Regions from separate parts of the Streptomyces sp. LX-29 genome, predicted to be linked through region 2. Evidence: riboswitches for the same ligand, from Rfam matches in the RefSeq annotation. Region 2 holds a riboswitch; each other region holds the start of a gene.

Region 1 (3,265 bases), 220 kb from region 2:
CCCCCGCCCTACGCTCTCTCGACGCTCTCCGGTACGGACATTGTCCCTCGCAAGATCGAATCCTCGCACTCCGGCCCCCGGTGTCGCGGCAGCGACGCCGAGGACGCGCCGCCGCCCGCCGACGGCGGGCGGCGCGATCGGGTCAGGGCGCGAGGCGGTCCAACTCCTCGCCGATCGCCTCGCGCACGGCGTGGTGCCGGGGGCCGAGCGCATGCCGTTCGTCGGTCCAGTTCTCGCGCGGATAGAGCCACACCGGCAGGCCGACGCGTTCGGCCGGCTCCCAGGAGAACCGCGGCCACACGTGCGCGTGCAGGAACGGGTCGGCGTTGCCCAGGATCTCCAGGTTGACCCGCCGGAAGTCGGGGTCCAGCCGCGTGCAGGCACGCTCGACGGCCTCGCCCAGCCGGTCCATGTCGGCGAGGAAGGCCAGCCGCTTCCGTCGGGGAAGCTCCGACAGTCGGTGGACGGTGGGGTCGTCGACCAGCAGCACCGAGTATCCGGGGAGGAACTGGACGTCCCCGATCACCGCGAATCCCGCTTCCAACCTCCGCAGCACCGAGGGGTTCTCACCCCGGAGCGCGCTGCCGATCCGGTCCTTCCGCCAGTCTTTCGTCATGGTGGGGGACTGTACACACCGACGTTCCACGGTTTGCCTTCGCAGGCACCGGCCCCACCGAGGAGGAGCGGCTCGACTGGACCGCGCGCCGGTCGTCGCGTGTCCCAACTCACCATCCGAATGGTGAACTCGGCTCTCCACGGCCCGCGTCGCCCTCTACGCTGAGCCCTGCAGCTGGTTCGCCCCGTCCGCCAGGCGGGACGCGTCGTAAGAGGGAACCCGGTGGAAGTCCGGGACTGCCCCGCAGCGGTGAGCGGGAACGACCGCCGTCATACGCACTGGGCCCGGCCGGGCCTGGGAAGCGACGGCCAGTAGGAGCCTCGTACGACACGAGGCGTGCCCGCGAGTCCGAAGACCTGCCACTGCCCGCGTGCGAACGGTCGTGCGCGGACATCCCGGTGACCTCGAGGGCGGGTCGGCGTACACACCAGGCGGACGATCGCGCCACGCCGCGCGGGGTCGAGCCGTCCGGTTCCGTCACCCCTTCGCGTCCTCGTCCCGTCGCCGGGATCTCAGGGAAGCATCTCGCGAAGGAGATTTCCGTGACAGCGAAGCCCGCAGCCGTGGCAGCACGGGCCACCGTGTACGGCTACCCCCGGCAGGGCCGGAACCGGGAGCTGAAGAAGGCCGTCGAGGGCTACTGGAAGGGTCGCGTCACCGCCGACGCCCTCCGGGCCACCGCCGCCGAACTGCGCCGCTCCCACTGGCGGGAGCTGGCCGGGGCCGGCATCCACGAGGTTCCGACCGGCGACTTCTCGTACTACGACCACGTCCTGGACACCAGCGTCATGGTCGGCGCCATCCCCGACCGTCACCGCGCCGCCGTGGCGGCGGACGACCTGGACGGCTACTTCGCCATGGCCCGCGGCACCCAGGATGTGGCGCCGCTGGAGATGACCAAGTGGTTCGACACCAACTACCACTATCTGGTGCCGGAGTTGGGCACCGACACGGTGTTCGCGGCAGGCGCCTCCCGGCAGGTCGCCGAGTTCCGGGAGGCGCTCGCCCTGGGCCTCACCGCCCGGCCCGTGCTCGTCGGCCCGGTGACCTATCTGCTGCTCGCCAAGCCGGCGCCGGGCGTGGCCGCGGACTTCGAGCCGCTGACGCTCCTCGACCGACTGCTCCCGGTCTACGCCGAGGTCCTCGCCGAACTGCGGGCCGCGGGAGCCGAGTGGGCGCAGCTCGACGAGCCCGCCCTGGTCCAGGACCGCACGCCGGCCGAGCTGAACGCCGCCGCACGCGCCTACCGCGACCTCGGGGCGCTCCCCGACCGGCCGAAGCTGCTGGTCGCCTCGTACTTCGACCGGCTCGGAGAGGCGCTGCCGGTGCTGGCCAAGACCCCCGTGGAGGGGCTCGCCCTCGACTTCACGGAGGCCGCGGCCGGCAACCTGGACGCGCTCGCCGCCGTGGGCGGGCTGCCCGGGAAGCGGCTGGTCGCCGGCGTCGTCAACGGCCGCAACATCTGGGTCAACGACCTGGAGAAGTCGCTCGCCACCCTCGGCACCCTGCTCGGCCTGGCCGACCGGGTCGACGTGGCCGCCTCCTGCTCGCTGCTCCACGTGCCCCTGGACGCGGCCGTGGAACGGGACATCGATCCGCAGATCCTGCGCTGGCTCGCCTTCGCCCGGCAGAAGAGCGCCGAGGTCGTCACCCTGGCCAAGGGCCTGGCCCACGGCGTGGGCGCCGTCTCCGCCGAACTGGCCGCCAACCGGGCGGACCTGGCGTCGCGCGCCGGCTCGCCCATCACCCGGGACCCCGTCGTCCGGGCCCGCACCGGCGCCGTCGAGGAGGCCGACGCCCGCCGGTCCCAGCCGTACGCCGAGCGGGCGGCCGCGCAACGCGCCCACCTCCGGCTGCCGCTGCTGCCGACCACCACCATCGGCTCCTTCCCGCAGACGGACGAGGTGCGCACCGCGCGGGCGGCCCTGCGGGCGGCCCGGATCGACACGGCCGCGTACGAGGAGCGCATCGAGGCCGAGATCCGGGAGGTGATCTCCTTCCAGGAGAAGGCGGGCCTGGACGTCCTGGTGCACGGCGAGGCCGAACGCAACGACATGGTGCAGTACTTCGCCGAGCAGCTCACCGGCTACCTCGCCACTCAGCACGGCTGGGTCCAGTCCTACGGCACCCGGTACGTCCGCCCGCCGATCCTCGCCGGTGACATCTCGCGGCCCGAACCGATGACGGTGCGCTGGACGACATACGCCCAGTCGCTGACCGACCGGCCGGTCAAGGGCATGCTCACCGGCCCCGTGACCATGCTCGCCTGGTCCTTCGTCCGCGACGACCAGCCGCGCGCCGAGACCGCGCGGCAGGTCGCCCTCGCCCTGCGCGACGAGGTCGACGCCCTTGAGGCCGCCGGGACGTCGGTGATCCAGGTGGACGAGCCGGCGCTGCGCGAGACCCTGCCGCTGCGCGCCGCCGACCGCCCGGCGTACCTGGCGTGGGCGACGGAGGCGTTCCGGCTGACGACCGGCGGGGTGCGCCCGGACACCCAGATCCACACCCATATGTGCTACGCCGAGTTCGGCGACATCGTCCAGGCCATCGACGACCTCGACGCCGACGTCATCAGCCTGGAGGCCGCCCGTTCCCATATGCAGGTCGCCCGCGAGCTGGCCGCCCACGGCTACCCGCGCGAGGCCGGAC
Region 2 (3,265 bases):
GGCGGACATCGCCTACCGGGCCTCGCCGGAGTACACCGCCGATCTGGCGTACTGGCGGCGGGCCTTGGAAGGCGTGTCCCGGCGCCCGCGCGGCGTTCCCCGACGGCCGCGCGGCGGGCCGGGGCGCTCCGTGGCGCTCCGCCGCGCCACCTCTCTGTCAGCGACTGCCGCGGATCGGCTGCGGCAGACCGCGCGGTCGCTGGGCGTCGGCTGGCCCGACCTGGTGATCGCCACGGAGGCCCTCTACGCCGCGCGGACGGACGGCGTCGAGGAGGTCGTCCTGGGGCTGTCGCTCCCGGCTCGCACGGGACACACCCGCCACTCCCCCGGCCGCACCGCGCGCGTGCTGCCGCTGCGGCTGTCCGTGACCCCGGCCACCACGCTGGCGCAGCTGGCCCGGGAGGTCGTCCGGCGCGGCTCGGAGGCGCGCCGCCACCAGCTGTGCCACCCCGAGGACATCCGGCGCGCGGTGCGGTGGCCGGACGGTGCCCCGCTGGTCGGCACGGTGGTCCGGGTGCTGCCGTCCGGAGCCGGCCCGTCCTTCGCGGCCGCCTCCGCGCGGGTGCGCAACCTGTCCCGCGGCCCGGTCGAGGACCTGGCCCTGGGGGTCTACGACCACGTCGACGGCGAGCCGCTGCGGATCGAGCTGGACGGCGACGCGGAGCTGCACGGGGAGGAGGCGCTGGAGGCCCGGCTGGCGCGGTTCGCCGCGCTGCTGGAGGCGGTGGCCGCCTGCGATCCGCACGCGCCGCTGGCGGCGCTTCCGATGCTGACGCCCCGTGAGCGACCGTGGGTCCTGCTGGAGTTCAACGACACGGCGCACCTGGTGCCGCCGACGACCGCCATCGGCCCCACGGAGAGCCTGGCCGTCCGTACGCCGGAGGCCGTCGCGCTGGTCGACGGCGCCACGACGCTCACCTACGGCGAACTCCACGCCCGCGCCAACCGACTCGCCCGGCATCTGCGGGGCCAGGGGGTGCGCGCCGGCACCACCGTCGCCGTCGCGCTGCCGCTCTCACCCGTGTGGGTGGTTTCGCTACTCGCCGTCCTCAAAGCGGGCGCCGCGTTCACACCGTTTCCCGCGCGGGGCTGTGCGCATGTGCTGGCGGACGACGGCCGGTGGGAGGAGGTGCGCGCGCTCGGGCTGCCGTCGACCGACCCCCGGTCCGTCGAGCTCTCCGCCTACCCGGCGATCGTGCCGCCGCGCCCGCTCACCCCGCACCATCCGGCGCTGCTGCTGCGCGAGCCGCCCGGGGCTCCGGGCGGCGGAGCGGATTTGATCATTCCGCATGGCGCGCTCGACCAGCGCATACGGCAGTGGCAGCGGGAACGGCCACTCCGCGCGGGAGAACGGGTGGCCCTGGCGGCACCGACGGCACGCCCCCACCGCCCCGCGGACGAGCCGAACTCCGTTGATGGGAAAGCCCGTTGGGGCGCAGCTGCCTCCGACCAAGGACGCGTCGCCACCGGCGGGCCGGCGCTGGACGACCGGCGCGGTCTCGTCGCCCGCACCTGGGGCGCGGGCGGCCCCGCCGGACCGCAAACCTCCGGGCACCTCGAAGAGATCCTTCTCACGCTGAAGGCCCTGCGGGCGGGCGCCTGCCTCGTCCTCGGCGCCCCCGCCGCGGCGCTTCCGGAGGCCGACGGACGCGCCCCGCTGGACGGCCCCTGGGGGCCGCCCTGGAACACCCGGCTGTACATCCTCGACGCCGCCCTCCAGCCGTGCCCGCCGGGCGTGGTGGGGGATGTGTACGTCGCGGGAGACCGGCTCGCCTCGGGTTACGCGCGCCGCGCCGCGCTCACCGCCCTGCGCTTCGTGGCCGATCCCTACGGCCCGCCCGGCGGTCGGATGCACCGCACCGGCGAACGCGCGCGCTGGACCGGCGACGGCGCTGTCCAGCGCGTTCGCACTGCTGAGCGCCTTGTCGGCGACTCCGGGGAGCACTAAGGTCACAGGGCCTTGGTGCACGGGAAACCGGTGAAGAACCGGTGCGGCCCTCGCCACTGTGATCGGGAAAGTCCGGCTCCATCCCCCCGGGGGAAGCCACTGGGACGCCGAGGGAGACCTCGGCGCCTGGGAAGGCGGAGTCCGGACGCCTCACCCGTCAGCCAGGAGACCGGCCAGGGCGCGTTGTCCATCCACGAGGTGCTGGAGAGGTCTCCCGACACATGCACATAGCCGAGGGTTATCTGCCACCAGGGCACGCGGCCGCCTGGGCCGCCGCGTCCGCCCCGTTCGTCATCCACGGCGTGCGCTCCCTGACCCGCGAGGTCAAGGCCCACCCCGAATCCACCCTGCTGCTCGGCGCGTCCGGCGCCTTCACCTTCGTCCTCTCCGCGCTCAAGATCCCATCGGTGACGGGGAGCTGCTCCCACCCCACCGGTACCGGGCTCGGCGCGATCCTGTTCCGACCACCGGTGATGGCGGTGCTCGGCACCATCACCCTGCTCTTCCAGGCGTTGCTGCTGGCCCACGGCGGGCTGACCACGCTCGGCGCCAACGTCTTCTCCATGGCCGTCGTCGGCCCCTGGGCCGGATACGGCGTGTACTGGCTGCTCCGGCGTTTCGAACTGCCGCTGATGGTCTGCGTGTTCTTCGGGGCCTTCATGGCCGACCTGATCACGTACTGCGTCACCACCGTCCAGCTGGCCCTCGCCTTCCCCGACCCGAGCAGTGGATTCGCCGGCGCGCTGGCCAAGTTCGGCGGCATCTTCGCGGTCACCCAGATCCCGCTCGCGGTCAGCGAGGGGCTGCTCACCGTGCTCGTGATGCGGCTTCTGGTGCAGTCCAGCAAGGGCGAGCTCACCCGGCTCGGCGTGCTGCTCCAGAGCGGTGCCGCGGGCCGGGACGGAGCGGCCGGCAAGGGTGACAAGGGCGACAAGGGCGAGACGAAGGAGGCCATGGCCTGATGAGCCGTAACGCCAAGATCAATTCGCTGCTGCTGCTCGTCGTCGCCGCCCTGGCCGTCCTCCCGATCGCCCTCGGCATGGGCGACCACAAGGAGGAGCCGTTCACCGGGGCCGACGCCCAGGCGGAGACCGCGATCACCGAGAACAAGCCGGACTACGAGCCGTGGTTCACCCCGCTGTACGAGCCGCCGTCCGCCGAGATCGAGTCAGCGCTGTTCGCGCTCCAGGCCGCGATCGGCGCCGGCGTCGTGGCGTTCTACTTCGGACTGCGCAAGGGACGCCGGCAGGGCGAGGCCCGCGCGGCCGAGGCCGCCGCCGGGGACTCCCTCACCGAAGCCCGCGCGGAGGCGGTCAC
Region 3 (3,265 bases), 5.4 Mb from region 2:
ACGCGCTCTTCGGTGGTCTGATCGGCGCCACGGTCGCCTCGGTCGGCTTCGGTGCCGTCCACGGCGAAGAGGTCGTCATGAAGGTCCTGATCCCGGCCATCGCGGCCCCGATCGTGGCGGGCCTGGCCACCCTGCTGGCCACCAAGCTGACCTACCGCGCGGCCCGCAAGGCCGACCCGGAGGCGACCGCCAAGGGCTACCGCGCGGGGCAGATCGCCTCGGCCGCGCTGGTCTCCCTCGCGCACGGCACCAACGACGCGCAGAAGACCATGGGTGTGATGACCCTGGCGCTGATCACCGGTGGCGCGCTGGCGCCGGACGCCGACCCGCCGATGTGGGTCATCGCCTCGGCCGGTCTGGCCATCGCCCTCGGCACCTACCTGGGCGGCTGGCGGATCATCCGCACCATGGGCAAGGGCCTCACCGACATCCAGCCGCCGCAGGGCTTCGCCGCCCAGACCGGCGCCGCGGTCACCATCCTGACCTCCTCCCACATCGGCTTCGCGCTCTCCACCACCCAGGTCTGCTCGGGCTCGGTCATGGGCGCGGGCCTGGGCCGCAAGGGCGGCGTGGTCCGCTGGAAGACCGTCGGCCGCATGGTCGCCGCCTGGGGCCTGACGCTGCCGGCCGCCGGTCTGGTCGGCGCCGCCGCGGCGCTGCTGGCCAAGCAGGGTGACATCGGCGTCACCGCGGTCGCCGTGCTCGCCGTCGCCGCCTGCACCGCGATCTGGCTGGCCTCCCGCCGCAAGCCGGTGGACCACACCAACGTCAACGACATGGGTGCGGAGGCCGGCGAGCCGGTGGGCGTCGTCACCGCCGCGCTGCAGTCGGTCGCCCCGCCGCCGGCCGGCCAGGCCGAGCCCGCGACCCCGGCTCCGGCCCAGGCCGCGGTCTGACCCGGCCCCTCACGGCTTCTAGGTAAGGAATCACTGCGATGCAGATCGACTGGGCTGCCCTCGGCCAGGTCTTCGGCGTCACCCTCGTGGTGACCGTCACGATGGTGGGCGTCTTCACCCTCGGCATCCTCGGCACCTCGGCGCGCAAGGCGCGGCCGGAGGGCGCCGACGGCGGGGCGGTCGCCGCCTCGAGCGCCGCGTCCGCGCTCGCGCGGACCGGCGGCTACGCCTGCTACGCGCTGTGCGCGGCGGCCGTGGCCTACGGCATCTACCTCATCGTCAGCGGCTGACCCAACCGCCGCGCGCTTCTCTGTGCCCCGGGACACACGCCCCGGGGCACACGCGTATCCGCACCTCTCCGCGCAGGTCAACAGTGAGTTGACGGCCGTTCCCGCAGCATGGTGGACTTCCGGGGCCAAACGGCGACAGCAGAGGAAGTCCGGTGAGAATCCGGCGCGGTCCCGCCACTGTCACCGGGGAGCGCTCCCCCTCAACAGGGGTCACGGCTCGACGTCATGGTCCACGGCGTCACAGGGCTGGAAGGCCGGGGGCAGCGCGGATCCGGGAGCCAGGAGACTCTGGTCGCCGGTCACGTCGAGCCAGGGCGCGGACCCTGAGTGAGGACACATACGGATGCGTGCCGACCACGCCAGCTACGCGTGCGGCGCCGCCCTCGGCTTCCTCGGTGACCTCGCCGCGGGCGACCCGCGCCGCGGTCACCCGGTGGCCGCCTTCGGGCGCGCCGCCGCGGCCGCCGAGCGGCTGCTGTGGCGCGACCACCGCGCCCACGGCGCGGCGTACACCGCGCTGTGCGCGGGCGGCGCGGCGGCGGCCGCGGCGCTGCTCACCCGCACCGTACGGAACGCCACCGGCTCCCCCGGCGCCGAGGTGGCGCTCACCGCCGCCGCCACCTGGGCGGTGCTCGGTGGCACCTCGCTGCGCCGCGAGGCCGAGACGATCGGGGCGGCGCTCGCCGCCGGGGACCTCGCCGCGGCCCGGGAGCGGCTGCCGCACCTGTGCGGGCGCGACCCGCACGCCCTGGACGAGCAGCAGATCGCCCGCGCGGTCGTCGAGTCCGTCGCCGAGAACACCTCCGACGCGGTGGTGGGCGCCCTGGTGTGGGGCGCGCTCGGCGGCGTGCCCGGCCTGGTCGGCTTCCGCGCGGTCAACACCCTCGACGCGATGGTGGGCCACAGGTCGCCGCGGTACCGACGGTTCGGCTGGGCCTCCGCCCGCCTCGACGACCTCGCCGGCTGGCCCGGCGCACGGCTCACGGCGGCCCTCACCACGGTCGCCGGCCCCGACCCGCGCGGGGCGCGGCGCGCCTGGCGGCGCGACGGGGGCGCTCATCCCAGCCCCAACGCGGGCCCCGTCGAGGCGTCGTTCGCGGGCGCGCTCGGCGTGCGGCTGGGGGGCACACTGGCCTACGGCGGCCGGGTCGAGCACCGGCCGGTGCTCAACGCCGAGGGGCGGCCGGTGGAGTTCCGCGACATCGCCCGCGCGACCCGGCTGTCCGGCCGGGTGGCCGCGCTCGCACTGACCGCCTCGATCGCCGGCCGGCTGGCCGGAGCCGCCGCCCGCTCCGCCCTCCGGGGCGCGCGCGCCGGACGGCGGCCGACCGGCTCCCGGGGAGGAGCCGCATGAACCGCCACGGCGACGGCGGCGACAGCGCAGCGACGGTGCGGCCGGCGGCCGCCGGAAGGAGCCAGGGATGAGCGGGGGCGGCGGACTGCTGGTCGCGGGGACCACCTCGGACGCCGGCAAGAGCGTGGTCACCGCGGGGATCTGCCGCTGGCTCACCCGCAAGGGGGTCAGCGTGGCGCCCTTCAAGGGGCAGAACATGTCCCTCAACTCGTTCGTGACGCGCGAGGGCGCCGAGATCGGCCGTGCGCAGGCCATGCAGGCACAGGCGGCCCGCGTCGAGCCGAGCGCGCTGATGAACCCGGTGCTGCTGAAGCCGGGCGGCGACCGCTCCAGCCAGGTCGTGCTGATGGGCCGGCCGGTGGGCGAGATGAGCGCTCGCGGCTACCACGGCAACCGGCAGAAGGAGCTCTTCGAGCCGGTCGTGGAGTGCCTGGCGGAGCTGCGGCGCACCCACGACGCCGTCATCTGCGAGGGAGCCGGCAGCCCGGCCGAGATCAACCTGCGGCGCACCGACATCGTGAACATGGGGATCGCGCGGGCGGCGCGTTTCCCGGTGGTGGTGATCGGGGACATCGACCGCGGCGGGGTCTTCGCGCAGTTCTTCGGCACGACGGCGCTGCTCGCGCCCGAGGACCAGGAGCTGGTCGCGGGCTATCTGGTCAACAAGTTCCGGGGCGATGTGACGCTCCTGGAGCCGGGGTTGGACATGCTGCACGGGCTGACCG

What was found. A riboswitch is a leader RNA that binds a small molecule or an ion and turns the genes downstream of it on or off. The one in region 2 is predicted to bind cobalamin.
Region 1: it holds a riboswitch for cobalamin, as region 2 does, so the genes downstream of both, metE (5-methyltetrahydropteroyltriglutamate--homocysteine S-methyltransferase) here and LRS74_RS03680 (energy-coupling factor ABC transporter permease) in region 2, are expected to answer to the same signal.
Region 3: it holds a riboswitch for cobalamin, as region 2 does, so the genes downstream of both, LRS74_RS26420 (cobalamin biosynthesis protein) here and LRS74_RS03680 (energy-coupling factor ABC transporter permease) in region 2, are expected to answer to the same signal.

What each region holds. Positions count from the first base shown of each region.
Region 1 is NZ_CP089746.1:603,201-606,465, forward strand. It holds gene LRS74_RS02720 (diadenosine tetraphosphate hydrolase) at 143-616, opposite strand; cobalamin riboswitch at 775-995, shown strand; gene metE (5-methyltetrahydropteroyltriglutamate--homocysteine S-methyltransferase) at 1,159-3,265, shown strand, end outside.
Region 2 is NZ_CP089746.1:827,558-830,822, forward strand. It holds gene LRS74_RS03675 (condensation domain-containing protein) at 1-1,948, shown strand, start outside; cobalamin riboswitch at 1,945-2,141, shown strand; gene LRS74_RS03680 (energy-coupling factor ABC transporter permease) at 2,170-2,910, shown strand; gene LRS74_RS03685 (energy-coupling factor ABC transporter substrate-binding protein) at 2,910-3,265, shown strand, end outside.
Region 3 is NZ_CP089746.1:6,268,882-6,272,146, reverse strand. It holds gene LRS74_RS26430 (inorganic phosphate transporter) at 1-896, shown strand, start outside; gene LRS74_RS26425 (hypothetical protein) at 935-1,186, shown strand; cobalamin riboswitch at 1,327-1,475, shown strand; gene LRS74_RS26420 (cobalamin biosynthesis protein) at 1,530-2,540, shown strand; gene LRS74_RS26415 (cobyric acid synthase) at 2,608-3,265, shown strand, end outside.